4 regions of the Streptomyces diversicolor genome follow, and region 1 is predicted to be linked to each of the others. Evidence: riboswitches for the same ligand, from Rfam matches in the RefSeq annotation. Region 1 holds a riboswitch; each other region holds the start of a gene.
The links. Region 1 has a riboswitch for cyclic di-AMP ahead of AC27LF_RS18340 (C40 family peptidase). Riboswitches for the same ligand answer to the same signal wherever they lie in the genome.
Positions count from the first base shown of each region.

Region 2: another riboswitch for cyclic di-AMP. It lies ahead of AC27LF_RS21315 (transglycosylase SLT domain-containing protein); the one in region 1 lies ahead of AC27LF_RS18340 (C40 family peptidase).
Region 3: another riboswitch for cyclic di-AMP. It lies ahead of AC27LF_RS00395 (M23 family metallopeptidase); the one in region 1 lies ahead of AC27LF_RS18340 (C40 family peptidase).
Region 4: another riboswitch for cyclic di-AMP. It lies ahead of AC27LF_RS20300 (transglycosylase family protein); the one in region 1 lies ahead of AC27LF_RS18340 (C40 family peptidase).

Region 1 is NZ_BAAJXA010000014.1:68,052-71,547, forward strand. It holds gene AC27LF_RS18335 (tellurite resistance/C4-dicarboxylate transporter family protein) at 1-297, opposite strand, end outside; gene AC27LF_RS18340 (C40 family peptidase) at 431-1,630, opposite strand; cyclic di-AMP (ydaO/yuaA leader) riboswitch at 1,639-1,810, opposite strand; gene pcrA (DNA helicase PcrA) at 2,072-3,496, shown strand, end outside.
Region 2 is NZ_BAAJXA010000017.1:96,175-99,670, forward strand. It holds gene AC27LF_RS21305 (NAD(P)-binding domain-containing protein) at 1-324, shown strand, start outside; gene AC27LF_RS21310 (HAD family hydrolase) at 438-1,244, shown strand; gene AC27LF_RS21315 (transglycosylase SLT domain-containing protein) at 1,254-1,745, opposite strand; cyclic di-AMP (ydaO/yuaA leader) riboswitch at 1,749-1,932, opposite strand; gene AC27LF_RS21320 (hypothetical protein) at 2,228-2,353, opposite strand; gene AC27LF_RS21325 (CocE/NonD family hydrolase) at 2,331-3,496, opposite strand, start outside.
Region 3 is NZ_BAAJXA010000001.1:90,774-94,269, reverse strand. It holds gene AC27LF_RS00400 (SGNH/GDSL hydrolase family protein) at 1-561, opposite strand, end outside; gene AC27LF_RS00395 (M23 family metallopeptidase) at 809-1,783, opposite strand; cyclic di-AMP (ydaO/yuaA leader) riboswitch at 1,788-1,945, opposite strand; gene AC27LF_RS00390 (tyrosine-protein phosphatase) at 2,614-3,411, shown strand; gene AC27LF_RS00385 (DUF6126 family protein) at 3,459-3,496, opposite strand, start outside.
Region 4 is NZ_BAAJXA010000016.1:68,780-72,275, forward strand. It holds gene eno (phosphopyruvate hydratase) at 1-292, opposite strand, end outside; gene AC27LF_RS20300 (transglycosylase family protein) at 945-1,703, opposite strand; cyclic di-AMP (ydaO/yuaA leader) riboswitch at 1,708-1,875, opposite strand; gene AC27LF_RS20305 (transglycosylase family protein) at 2,058-3,101, opposite strand; gene AC27LF_RS20310 (cytochrome P450 family protein) at 3,247-3,496, opposite strand, start outside.

The DNA of each region.
Region 1 (3,496 bases):
GTGCCCGCCGAGCGCGGAGATCCGGGTGCCGAGCACCGTCGTCGCGGCCACGGCGGTGAGCGCGCCCGGCGTCCGCGCCTCGGCCAGCCACCGCCGCCGGTCGCGCAGCATGCCCGCGGCGAAGTCCGCGGCGAGCGCCAGCCAGGCGACACAGCCCAGCGCCAGGGTGATCAGGGACAGGACCTCGTACCGGGTCAGATGCAGCCCCACCGAGACGATGCCGGTCGCCATCACGGCGGCCCCGGCCGCCGGCGGACGCCGCGCCCACCAGGCGCGAAGGGGTGAGGTGCCGGGCATGCGCCCGATGCTAGGGAGCACCGGGCGCACCGAGGGCGTGGCACGCGCGCGTACGTCGCAAAAACGCGCGGGCGCGGGACACGGCGGGATCGGGAACGCCGCCACGCGGGCGTGGACGCGGATCTCTGCCGGGTCAGGCCGGCCGTACCACGCTGTGGATGATCGAGTCCCCGGCGTAGTAGATCGACTCCTCGCGGACGTAGGCGCCCGGCTTCGGGGCGTGGATCATCATGCCGTTGCCGATGTAGAGACCCACGTGGCTGACGTCGTCGTAGAAGAAGACCAGGTCACCGGGTTGTGCGTTGGCGAGGGAGACCGTGGTGCCGGCCTCGACCTGGCTGTAGGTGGTGCGCGGCAGGCTGACGCCCGCGGCCTTCCAGGCGGCCTGGGTGAGCCCCGAGCAGTCGTAGGAGTCGGGTCCGGTGGCGCCCCAGACGTACGGCTTGCCGATCTGCGCGCGGGCGAACGCGATCGCCTTCTCGGCCTTGGTGGCGTAGCCGGAACCGGACGAAGACGAAGAAGACGAAGAAGACGAAGAAGACGAAGAAGACGATGAAGAGGAAGAAGACGACGGCGAGTCCGTGGAGTTCGACGCGTCGCTCTTCTGCCGTGCCGCCTCCTGCTCCGCCTGCTTCTTGGCCAGCTCGGCCGCCTTCCGCGCGGCCTCCTGCTGCTTGCGCTTCTCGATCGCCGCGAGCCGCGCCTTCTCCTCCGCCGTCAGCTTGGACAGCAACTGGCGCGCGGTGGAGAGCTTCTTCTGGACGGTGGCCTTGGCGGTGTGGAGTTCGTCCTGCGACTCGGTCAGTGTCTCCAGGCTCTTCGTGGCCTCCCGCCGCTTCTTCATGGTCGCCGACTGCTCGGTGACGTAGTCGTCGACCGCGGTCTTCTGGCGCGAGGTCAGCCGGCTCATCAGCTGGGTCCGGTCGAAGTAGTCCTGCGGGGTGTCCGCGAGCAGGAAGGTGGCGGTGTCGGGGGCGGCGGCCCCGGTCCGGTACTGCGCGGCGGCGAACGCCCCCAGTTCCTCACGGGCCTTGTTGAGCCGGTCCGTGCGCCGTGCGACATCGTCCAGGAGGGTGTCGACCTGCTTGCGCTGCTTGCCGGTCTTCTCCTTGGCCGCGTTGTACTTCTCCGTCGCCGACTCGGCCTGCCGGTACAGGTCGTCGACCTTCCTCTGCACCTCCTCCACGCTCGGCCGGTCGCCGTCGGGGGAGGGGGCGGCGTTCGCCGTCTGGGAGAGCAGGGCCACGGAGGTGAGGGCGGCGGTGGCCAGGGCGGGGGTCCGTATGCCGGCCGCGCGGGTACCCGCGGAGCGTGACTTGCGATGCGACGCCAAGGGAGGCGACTCCTTCCGTGTTCCGCCTACCGAGTTAGCTGTCGGGTTCGGGCGGGTGGTTCGGAAGGGTTGCCCTACGGCCCCTCCCCGCGCGGGGGTTGGGCCGATTCACCCCAAGGTCGGTGTGGGTCCCCGGCTCCGCGCACCATGCGGGCGCGCCGGACTCGGCGGAGGCCGTGCGGCCCGGCGACGTTCGCCGGTGGGGGTCGTACGGCCTGCCCGGCACGCTAGCCAACTCGTGTGGCCCCTGTGAAGGTTGATGGGTGATATGCCCGATACATTTTCGTGACCTGATGGAGGGATTCCGTCTGGGTGACAGGGTGATTCCGTACGGTGAACGGTCCGCGCGGCCCGCGCCCGGATCGGATCCGCCGCAGGAACCGGGCCGTCTTCCCGGGGCGGCGGCGGGTTGTCGGTGGCGCGGCCTAGACTCGGAGAGCGATGAGCAGCCTCTTTGACGACAGCTTCCTGGCGGACCTCCGAGCCCCCCGCGGGCAGGAGGAGGAACCCCCGCCACCGCCCGAGGACGATCACGCTCCGGAGCCGGTTCCGGACGATCTGTTCGGCGGGAAGTTCGACGTGCCCCCGGCCCGGGACTCCTACTACGGCAACGGCGCCCCACGGCCGGTCATCGACCCGGCCACGCTCCTGCACGGGCTGAACGACAACCAGCGCGCCGCCGTCGTGCACGCCGGCTCCCCGCTGCTCATCGTGGCCGGCGCGGGCTCCGGCAAGACCCGGGTGCTCACGCACCGCATCGCCCATCTGCTGGCGGAGCGCAAGGTGCACCCGGGGCAGATCCTCGCGATCACCTTCACCAACAAGGCCGCGGGCGAGATGAAGGAACGCGTCGAGCAGCTGGTCGGCCCGCGCGCCAACGCGATGTGGGTGATGACCTTCCACAGCGCCTGCGTGCGCATCCTGCGCCGGGAGAGCAAGCGCCTCGGCTTCACCTCGTCCTTCTCGATCTACGACGCCGCCGACTCCAAGCGTCTGATGGCCCTGGTCTGCCGCGACCTGGACCTCGATCCGAAGCGCTTCCCGCCCAAGTCCTTCAGCGCCAAGATCTCCAACCTGAAGAACGAGCTGATCGACGAGGAGGACTTCGCCGCCCAGGCGGCTGGGGGCACCTCCCAGACGGAGTCCGGGGGAGACTTCGAGAAGACCCTCGCCCAGGCGTACGCGCTGTACCAGTCCCGGCTGCGCGAGGCGAACGCGCTGGACTTCGACGACCTGATCATGACGACGGTCAATCTGCTGCGCGCCTTCCCGGACGTCGCCGAGCACTACCGCCGCCGCTTCCGCCATGTGCTCGTGGACGAGTATCAGGACACCAACCACGCCCAGTACGCCCTGGTGCGCGAACTCGTCGGAACCGCCGAGCACCCCGTGGACGTGCCGCCGGGCGAGCACGACCTGCCGCCCGCCGAACTGTGCGTCGTGGGCGACGCCGACCAGTCGATCTACGCCTTCCGCGGCGCGACCATCCGCAACATCCTCCAGTTCGAGGAGGACTACCCGGACGCGACGACGATCCTCCTGGAGCAGAACTACCGCTCCACGCAGACGATCCTGTCCGCAGCCAACGCCGTCATCGAGCGCAACGAGTCCCGCCGCCCCAAGAACCTGTGGACCAACGCGGGCGCGGGCGCCACCATCACCGGGTATGTCGCGGACACCGAGCACGACGAGGCACAGTTCGTCGCCGACGAGATAGACCGGCTGACCGACGCGGGCGAGGCCAAGGCCGGCGATATCGCCGTGTTCTACCGCACCAACGCCCAGTCCCGTGTCTTCGAAGAGGTCTTCATCCGCGTCGGCCTGCCCTACAAGGTCGTCGGCGGTGTCCGCTTCTACGAACGCAAG
Region 2 (3,496 bases), on a different contig from region 1:
GGCACGCCGGTCCTCACGGTCCGCACCCGCACCGGAGCCACCGGCCGGTTGCCAGCCGACCATCTCGTCGCGGCGACCGGCTACCGCGTCGACATAGCCGCGATGGGCTTTTTGAGCCAGGGGATCCGAGCCGGGCTCGCCGCCAGCCGGGGCACGCCGAAACTCGGTCCCGGCTATGTCTCCTCCATCCCCGGCCTCTACTTCACCGGTCTGCCCGCCGCGGCCTCCTACGGTCCGGTGATGCGCTTCGTGTGCGGCACCGAGTTCGCCTCGCCGCGCCTGGCGCGGCACCTGGCGCAGCACCTGGCGGAGGCCCGCCCGTGAGGCCCGTGCCTGAGGCCCGCGCCACACCCGACGCGCGGGTCGCCGAGCAGGAGGAACGCAAGGGCCGCGAGGAGCGGTGAGTCGCGGCGGCCCGCTGTCCGTATTCTCTGGTCATGGCCGCTCCTCCCGCATATTCACTCGTCGCCACCGACCTTGACGGAACGCTCCTGCGTGGCGACGACACGCTCTCCGACCGGTCCCTCGCCGCGCTCGCGCGCGTGGCACGGGCCGGCGCCCGGCACCTGGTGGTCACGGGCCGCCCGGCGCCACGGGTGCGGCCGTTGCTCGACACGCTGGGCCGCGGGGGGCTCGCGGTGTGCGGACAGGGCGCGCAGGTGTACGACGCCGCCGCGGACCGCCTGCTGTGGTCGGTCACCCTGGACCGGGAGTTGGCCGAGACCGCGCTCGGCAAGATCGAGGCCGAGGTGGGGCAGGTGTACGCGGCCGTCGACCAGGACGGGGTGAGCGGCCTCACGCTCATCGAGCCCGGGTATCTGATGCCGCATCCGACCCTGCCCGCCGTCCGCGTCGAGCGGCGCGACGATCTGTGGTGCGCGCCCATCAGCAAGGTGCTGCTGCGTCACCCCGCCCTGTCCGACGACGAGTTGGCGGCGACGGCGCGCGCGGTCGTGGGCTCCCTGGCGACCGTGACGATGTCGGGGCCCGGGACCGTCGAGTTGCAGCCCTGCGGTATCACCAAGGCCACGGGTCTGGCACTGGCCGCCGAGCACCTTCGGCTGGCGCCTGAAGGGGCCGTCGCCTTCGGTGACATGCCGAACGACATCCCGATGTTCGACTGGGCCGCCCACGGGGTGGCGATGGCCGGCGCCCACCCCGAGCTGAAGGCGGTGGCCGACGAGGTCACCCTGTCGAACGAGGACGACGGCGTGGCCGTCGTCCTCGAAAGACTGTTTCCGTGACGGGGTGTGTCAGTAGGCGCCGTTGACGTTGTCGATCGAGCCGTAGCGCTTGGCGGCGTAGTTGCAGGCGGCCGTGATGTTGGCGACCGGGTCGTAGATGTCGTACGACGTCCCGTCCACGTGGTAGGCGTTGAACGTCGGGTCGATCACCTGGAGCAGGCCCTTGGACGGGATGCCCTTGGCGGCGTTGGAGTCCCAGAGGTTGATGGCCCGCGGGTTGCCCGAGGACTCGCGCATGATGTTGCGGTGGATGCCGTTGTAGGTGCCGGGGATGTTCTTCTCCGCCATGATGGCGAGCGATTCGCGGATCCAGCCGTCGAGGTTGTCCGGGTACCCGGCAGGCGTCGTGCCGGCCGTCGTCACGGTCGCGGGAGTGGCGGCGTGGGCGCCGGTGGCGCCGAGGAGCGGCAGGGCGAGCACGGCGGCTCCGGTGCCGGCCACGGCGAGGGTGCGGACGAGGCGGTTGGTGCGGGGGCGGCGGTGCCGAGCGGCTGCAGACATGGCGATGTTCCTCTCCGGCGCCTGCGAGGTGAGCTGTCGGGTTCGGGCTGGGGAGATGCCCGGCCGGCCGCCGAAAGGCGACGCGACTTCACCCCTAGCCGTTCCGGTCGGCTGTGCCGTCCGGCCCGGCGGCTTACCTGGGTCCCCCGCTCCTGCCGTACGAAATGTGGTTCGTCGATGGGTCAAGTCGGGTGGCGGCAGGATTCGGCGTCCATCCGACTGGCCCGGAAGCTATGCGACCGCACATGTCGGAAACAAGTGGTGGATTCCCTGCTCGTACCAATTGACATGCGATTGAGATGTATGGGTCGCTTGATCCTTTGCTATTGCCAAGCATCAACTCGGCATTCGGGAAAGGGCGGTGGGGTCCGCGGCCGGGGTGCCGTGGCACGATGAAGGGTGACTCACGTCACTCCCCTCGAAGCTCAAGTGCATTCGGTGTCAAGGGGAATTGGGGTGCTAATAGCGGCAAATCGGGCACTTCATGTCATGGTCCGCGGAATTCGCTTCTCCCAGGTCCGGTGGAAGACCACTTCGCCGCCCGTCGTGCAGACCATCTCGTCGGCGGTGACGAAGTGGCCGACGTCACAGGAGATCTCCGAACGCACCTGGACCGTCGTGTCCCACGGCAGATCCGGGCGGTGCAGCCGCACCGAGCGCTCCGAACGGGCGCGGGCCGACAGCGGGTCGTTCCCGGCGATCGAGTACGCCTCCGTCGCGTCCTCGGTCCACTCCAGACCGTCCGGGTACGCGCGCGTGCCCTCGCGGCACGGGGACACCTCCAGCCGCCACTCGTCCACGGCGACGTCCCGCACCACGAGCCGCCCGGGGCGCGGCCCGTCCAGCGTGACGGACTCGCCCGCGCCCAGCGGCTCGGCCCTGCTCGGGTTCCTCGAAGACGACCGCCGGGCCCGACGCCCTGGTTCGCACCGGCAGTTCGAGCGAACTGCCCGCCGGGTCGAGCGTGCAGCCCGCCGCCGATTCGGGCCAGGGCCAGACCCACGGCCAGTACGCGGAGGAGACCGCGAGGCGGATGCGGTGACCGGGCGGGAAGGCGTACCCGGCGCCGCCCAGTTCGACGATCGCCTCCTTCGCCTCCTGGGTGCCGCCCGGGGGCGCCACCTCCTGCGAGCCGTCCTGTGAACAGGGCCCCGCTTCCTGCGTGTCGCTCGGTGATCGGGGCGCCGCCTCCTGGTGGCCGGGCGGCGCCAGGTCCAGTACGCCCCTGGCGACCAGGGTCGACGCGCCGTCCGGGGCGACGTCGCAGACCCGGATGACCAGGTGCGTCCGCGGCGTCGGCCGGACCAGACGCAGCCGCACCCTGGGCCGCCCGAGCACCCAGGTCTCCTCGGTCACCGCGAAGTCGAAGCAGACGGACCGTCCGTCCTCGGCCCGCTGGTCGGGCGGCAGGTCGGCCTCGTCGCCGACGGGGCGGAACCGCCCCGCGTCCACGCCGGTGTGCAGGGGCGAACGCACCAGGACCGGGGTGCCTGGGAGGTCGTGGGCGACGCTCGTCACGTTGGGGGACGGCCAGGCGGGTTCGCCGACCCAGCGGCCCGGGAGGGCGGCGCGGGCCGCGTCCGGGCGGTGGGACTCGACGACGTACGCGCGCAGGACCGGTTCGGACATCACCGGACGCGCGCCCACGGAGCCACGGGGAGCGGCGGATACGGAGCCACGGGGAGCGGCGGATACGGAGCCACGGGAGGCGGCACGCACGGAGGTGTCGGAAGTGGCGAGTACGGAGCCGC
Region 3 (3,496 bases), on a different contig from region 1:
GCCGGCCCGCAGCGCGACACGGGTGTGACCCTCCGGCGAGAGGTGGAGGCGGTCGTCGTCCCAGGCCCTGCGGTCCTGTACGGCCTTCAGGGACCACAGGTCGAGCACGGGGCAGCCGTACCGGTCGGCGATCGCCCGGACGTGCCCGTTGTAGGTGGCGATCCTGCCGCGCAGATGCTTGAGCACGGGCACGCCGCGGGTGTCGAAGCCGGTCGTCACCATGACGGTGCCGGCCGCCGCGGTGAGCCGGGCCACGGCCCGTTCGAAACGCTCGGCCACCTCGTCCGGGTCGGTGCCGGGCCGCAGGATGTCGTTGCCGCCGGCGCAGAAGGAGACGAGGTCCGGGGCGAGTTGGACCGCCTGGGGGATCTGCTCGGCCACGATCTGGTCGAGCAGCCGCCCGCGCACGGCGAGATTGGTGTACTGGAAGTCGCCCTCGGGCCGGCGGTCCGCGAGCAGGACCGCGAACCGGTCGGCCCAGCCGACGAACGCCCCGTCGGGGCCGGGGTCGCCGACGCCCTCGGTGAAGCTGTCCCCCACCGCCACGTACGACCCGATCACAGCTGTGTTGTCACTCTTCGAATCGTCTGCCACGTCGGCCCATGATTCCCCTTCGGATGTGACCTACGCGATCGTAGGAAGGGGTTGACGAACGGTGAGATAAGACACTCCCCAAGAGATTCCCAACGCGGGAATAGGCCGGACGGCAGGGGTGTTGGGCTGAGAATTGCCGTGCCCGCAGGGCCCACACGGGGAGGGGCGCACCGGGTTCCCGGTGCGCCCCTCCCCGTGTGGGGGTGCCGCTGCGTCAGACGGTGACGCCGTGCGAGCGGAGGTAGGCGAGCGGGTCGACGTCCGAGCCGTAGTTCGGCGTGGTGCGTATCTCGAAGTGCAGGTGCGGGCCCGTCACATTGCCGGTCGCACCGGACAGGCCGACCTGCTGGCCCGGGGTCACGGTCTGGCCGGCCGAGACGGACAGCTGTGACAGGTGGGCGTACTGCGCGTAGTGGCCGTCGCCGAGCCTGAGGACCACCTGGTTGCCGTAGGCGCCGCCCCAGCCGGCGGAGACGACGGTGCCCGCGCCGACCGCCTTGAGCGAGGTGCCGGTCGGGACGACGAAGTCGACACCGGTGTGATAGCCGCTGGACCACATGCTGCCCGCCGTGCGGTAGGCGGTCCCGATGCGGGCGCCGTCGACGGGGAGGCCGTAGCCGGTGGTGGCGGCGGTGTCGGCGGCCCCGGTGTTCTGGGCGACCGGAGCACTGTCGGACGAGGTGTCGGACGACGGCGGCGTCGACGGCTGTGCGGACCCGTAGGACCCGTCGGACCCGCCGGACCTGTCGGACGAGGACTTCGCGGAGGAAGGCTCGGTGGACGACGAGGAGCCGGTCCCCGTCGCGGCCCGCTCGCCGAGCGTGAGCTTCAGACCGGGGTGGATCAGCGAGGGATTGCCGCCGATCGCCTCACGGTTGTCCTGGTAGATCCGCTGCCAGCCGCCGCCGACGCCCTGTTCCTCGGCGATCTTGGCGAGCCAGTCGCCGGGCCGCACCGAGTAGGTCCGGGTGCCGGAGTCAGCGGCGCCCGTCTTCTTCTCGACGGTGCCGGCGCCTGATGGGACGGACTGCTGCGCGGCGGCGTGGGGTGCCGTCTCGGGGGTGGCGGCGTGTGCCCCGGCGGCGCCGATCAGCGGCAGGGCGAGCGCGGCGCCGCCGGTTCCGGCGGCGGCGAGGGAGCGGGTGAGGCGCTGTGACTTGGGGCGGCGGTGCTTACCCTTCGCGGGCATGGCGAATTCCTCTCCGGCGCCTGCGAGGTGAGCTGTCGGGTTCGGGCTGGAGCTGCCCGGCCGCGCGTGGCGCGGCTTCACCCCTAGCCGTCCCGGAGACCGGGACAGGCGGTCGTGCCTGGTGGGTCCCCCGCTCCTGCCGTGCACGGGTGAGTGGTGTGTCGGGATCCGGGCGGCGGCAGGATTCGGCGGTCCGTCCGGATTGGTGGCGAACGTAAGCGAGCGGGACGCGAACGGACAAGGAGCCGCTTCACCCGGTGCGCGTTTCCGTTGATCCGTCACGGGAATTCCCGGTCACCGTCCGTGCATCTCCGGGTGGCGAGCCTTCCCAAGTCCCGCAAGGGGCTTGTGCATTACGTGGTCATGACGGACGACGCACCGTCACGGCTATGACGCTCCTCACGCCCTCCATCGCATAACCCGCAATTCGGCCATAAGGGTCAGAGGTGATGTGGTCGAAGGACCGCGCGCCACGGGCCGCACACCGGACTCCGCGACGACCTGGACGCCAACAGCACCGCACCACGAGGCATTTCGCCCGTTTAGCGGCATTTATACGACGCCGGCGGATCGAGTCCGCCAGCCGTACGCCGGAACGGGTCGCCGTATCGCTGCGTCGCCCAGGAGCCGGGTACGACCGTCCTCGGCGCCGTCCGTCATCGGATGCCACAAGGGCCCACGGCTGCGCTCACGCCTCGACGTCATCAAGTGCCGCGGGCCCGTGGGGCGACGCCTGTGGACAACTCGTTGCCGCGGGAAAACCATGTCGTATGGTCGACGGCGTGCCCGTCGACGAGCCGCGTCGCGGGGTCCGACCACAAGGAGCCTCCGTGACGCAGCAGGTCCCCTCGACCGAGCCCGAACTCGCCGGTGTGCGCAACTTCCGTGACGTGGGCGGACTGCCGACCGCGGACGGCCGGCGGGTGCGCCCCGGCGTGCTGTTCCGCAGCGGCCACCTGGCGCATGCCACCGAGTCCGACGCCGCGTTCCTCTCCTCCCTGGGCCTGCACACGATCTTCGACTTCCGCAACGCCGCCGACCAGAAGCTGGAGGGGCCGGACGTCGCGCTGCCCGGCGTACGCAACGTCAACCTGCCGCTGACCGACCCGGCGGACGGCGCCGAGTTCTGGACGATGGTCCGCGACGGCGACGTCGGCCAGCTGCGGCAGCTGCTGGGCGACGGAAAGGCCGAGCACCGGATGATCGTCTCGTACCGCTCGATCATCACGGAGCGCACCGCCGAGCACTCCAGGGTGCTGCACGCGCTGGCGGAGGACAGCGTCCCGGCGCTGATGCACTGCGCGGCGGGCAAGGACCGCGCGGGCCTGTCCATCGCCGTGACCCTGCTGGCCCTCGGCGTGGAGCGCGAGGCGATCCTGGCCGACTACCTGGAGTCGAACGCCAAGCACCGCCGCTACCGGGTGCGCCGCAGCGGCAGCGCGGACACCGCGTACACGCCCGAGATCATGGAACTGCTCAGCCCGCTGTTCGACGCGCGCGCCGCGTATCTGACGGCCGCCATGGAGACGGTGGAGCAGACCTGGGGTGGTGTCGACGCCTATCTGGAACAGGGGCTGGGTCTGGCGCCGCGGACCCGGGAGCGGCTGCGCGAGCGGCTGCTGGACTGACGGACGCTCACCCCGGGGCCGTCACCCGGCCGTCGTCCCGTCGCCGCTCATCCCTTGGCACCCACCTCGAACAGCAGATAGATGA
Region 4 (3,496 bases), on a different contig from region 1:
CCAGGTCGAACATGGCCTGGTCGATCAGGCGCTGCTCGGTGGCGTCGTAGCCGACCAGCTCCGGGCCGATCTGCTCGATGACGGCGAGGACGGCCTTCTCGACGCCCTTGCCCTGGTAGCGGTTGGGGTCACCGTCGCGCAGCTCGATGGCCTCGAAGGCGCCGGTGGAGGCGCCGGACGGGACGGCGGCACGACCCGTGCTGCCGTCGTCGAGGCCGACCTCGACCTCGACCGTGGGATTGCCTCGGGAGTCCAGGATTTCCCGGGCTACGACGACGTCGATGGACGGCACGAGCATCTCCTTCTTGGAATGTGACGCTGGAAGTGCGGGGCTGTGCGCCTTGCGACTAGAGCCTAACCGGACCGGGGCCCCCGGCCGGTCGCCGACCGCCCCGTGGACAGGGTGACGACAGGCTGACGGTACACATTGTTTCCAACCGGAACAAAGGAACGGCCCAAAAACCGCGGCCACACCAGCGGCAACAGAACGAGAAGAAGAAGGACCGGCAAACAAGAGGGGGCACGCCACGGGGGCAGCCCTGGGTCGGGGAGGAGCGGCCACGGGGTGGGCGCGCCGGGGGACGACACCCGGGAGGGCGGCCGGGGCAGCGCTGGAGGCGGGCGATCAGGCGGAACCCGAGGGACCGCGTCCCGGTGACCGCTGCGCGGCTCGGTCCTGACGGGTCGGCGCCGCGGCCTCGTCGTGCAAGGCGCGGCGGACGGCCGTGATGCCGTCGCCGGTCCTGGACGCCATGGAGAGGCGGGGCGGGAGGGGGTGGGTGGGCCGGCCGTGCAAGGGGGGCGGTGGGAAAGGGCCCGCCCCGGCGCGTACGGGGGAAGACGCGTCGGGGCGGGGGTTCCGTGGGGACGGGGCGGGCACGGGGCGCCCTCCAGGGTGGCGGGCGCCGCTGTGCCGGGGCTGTGGCCGGGCTGCCGGCCGGCTGTCACTTCAGGTGCAGCAGCTGGCCCGGGTAGATGAGGTCGGCGTTCTCGACGATGTCCTGGTTCAGCTGGAACAGCTTCTGCCAGCCGCCCTTCACCCCGTGCCGCTGGGCGATCGAGCTGAGGGTGTCGCCGGTGACGACCTTGTACTCGCCGTCACCCTTCTTGACCTGCTTGCCGGTCGGGGTGGTGACCGTCTTGCCGGCGGCCGGGCGGTCGGCGGAACGGGAGGCGGACTGCCGCTCGGTGGAGCGGTCGGTACCGGCATTCGAGGAGCCCGTGCCGGTGTTCGAGGAGCCGGTGCCGCTGCCGGAGTTCGAGGTGCCGCTGCCCGTGGTGGAGTTCGAGGAGCCGGTGTTGCCGCCGGACGCGGAGCCACCGCCGTAGGCGGCGCCGGACAGGCCCTTGCCGCAGACCGGCCAGGCGCCCTTGCCCTGACCCGCGAGGACCTTCTCGGCGATCGCTATCTGCTGCGACTTGCTGGCCCTGTCGGCGGTGCCCGCGTACTGCGTGCCGCCGTACGCGGCCCAGGTGGAGGCCGAGAACTGCAGGCCGCCGTAGTAGCCGTTGCCGGTGTTGATGGACCAGTTGCCGCCGGACTCGCACTGGGCGACGGCGTCCCACTCGGAGGCGGTGGCCGCGGAGGCGTTGCCGGCCGCCATCAGCGGGGCGGCGACGGCGGCGCCGGCGACACCGGCGAGCGCCACGACACGGGTGACCTTGGACGGACGACGGTGCTTGCCCTTGCCGAAGAACAGCATGGATGGTTCCCCTCACCGACGCCTGCGAGGTGAGCTGTCGGGTTCGGGCCGGTTGAGTTGCCCGGCCACGTCTCCGTGTGGAGGCGTGGCTTCACCCCGAGCCGCTTCGGTCAACCGACCGGCGCGGCACTTACCTTGGGTCCCCCGCTCCTGCCTACGGCGCTTGACGCGACGACTGTTCCCGTACGGCCGCTGGCAGGACTCGGCGTTGCGGCAGCCGGGGCTCGCGGTGGCGAGCGGTCATGACCGTAGGCACGCGATCGCCGGAATTTCAAAGACGATCAGGGCTTCTGAGACTCATCCCACACTTTCAGCAAACCGGATATCACCCACGAAACGGGACGTCAGCTCCCGCTACTTTTCGCCCGTTTCGACCCCGACGTCCAGGGTCTGACCGGCGGCGATGTGGTTCGGGTCGGCGCCGATGGCCTTCTCGTTGGCGGCGTAGAGCGCCCGCCAGCCGCCGTCCACGTCAAGGGAGTCGGCGATGGAGGCGAGGGTGTCGCCGGCGCGCACGGTGTAGGCGTGCCGCCCGGACGGGCCTGACTCCGGGTCAGCCGTACCGGTTGCCCCGTTTTCGTCCGCGCTGTCGCCCCGGTGGCGACCGCCGCCGAGCGATCCGGTGTCGACGAGGCTCCAGGAGCCTCCGCTGCGCCAGGAATTGCCCGAGGCCGCGGACTCGGGCTCCTCCGTGGGTGAGCCGTCCTCAGGCGAGGCGCCGGGCTCGGACGGGTCCGACCGGCCGGGCTCGGCGGAGGACGTACGGCCGCCCTCCCCCTCGCGGCCGGCGCTCTCGCTGGGCGAGGGCGAGGCGGACGGCGAGGTCTCCGCACCGGAAACCGCCGTGTCGGAGGACGAGGACGGGTCGGAGGAGCCGGACGATCCGGAGGAGCCGGATCCTTCCGGCGAATCGGTGGAATCCAGCGATTTCTGCGTATCTGACGGCCCGGAGGACTTCGTGGAGCCCTTCGAGCCGGTCGAACCGCCGCCGGTCACGCCGGTGTCGACGCCGACGGAGCCCGATGTCGAGGTGAGCCCGGAGAGCAGGGCGCAGGTCGCCCACGGGGTGGTGCCCCGGTCGGCGAGGATCTTCTCGGCGACGGCTATCTGCTGCGAACGGCTGGCCTGGTCCGGGGTCGTCGCATACTCAAGACCGCCGTGGCTGTCCCAGTCCTGCTGTGAGATCTGCAGCCCGCCGAAGTACCCGTTGCCGGTGCTGGCGCTCCACGAGCCGCCGCTCTCGCACTCGGCGACCCGGTCCCATGTGGTGCCGTCGGCGGCGCTCGCGCCGGTGGCGCCGAGCAGCGGGATGGCGATCGCGGAGCCGGTCACTCCGGCCGCGACGACGAAGGCCGGAGCCTGACGGGGCCGACGGTGACGACCGTTCCCGGAGAGCATGCGGAAGCCTTTCGCGCGACAGCACTGACCGGCGCGGCAGGCCACACCGGAGTACCGCACCGAGGGGTGAACGTATCGGCACCCGATCGCCTGTCACAAGTTCATGCCGCGCAGATCACGTGAAGATCACAGACTTGAGGGCCTGTCACCTTCCGTCGGGGCAAGGGGCTCCGGAATCACCCATTCCGTTCGCTTCCCGGACGGGCGTGAACTCAACGGGCAAAGTGCGCAGTCCACGCATGATGAGCCCGCCGCGCCAGCGCAGATCGGCCGGTTCCACCGCAAGTCGCAGGTCGGGCAGGCGGGTGAGGAGGGTGGCGAGTGCGGCCCTGCCCTCCAGCCGGGCGAGCGGCGCACCCAGGCAGTAGTGGATGCCGTGGCCGTAGCCGAGGTGC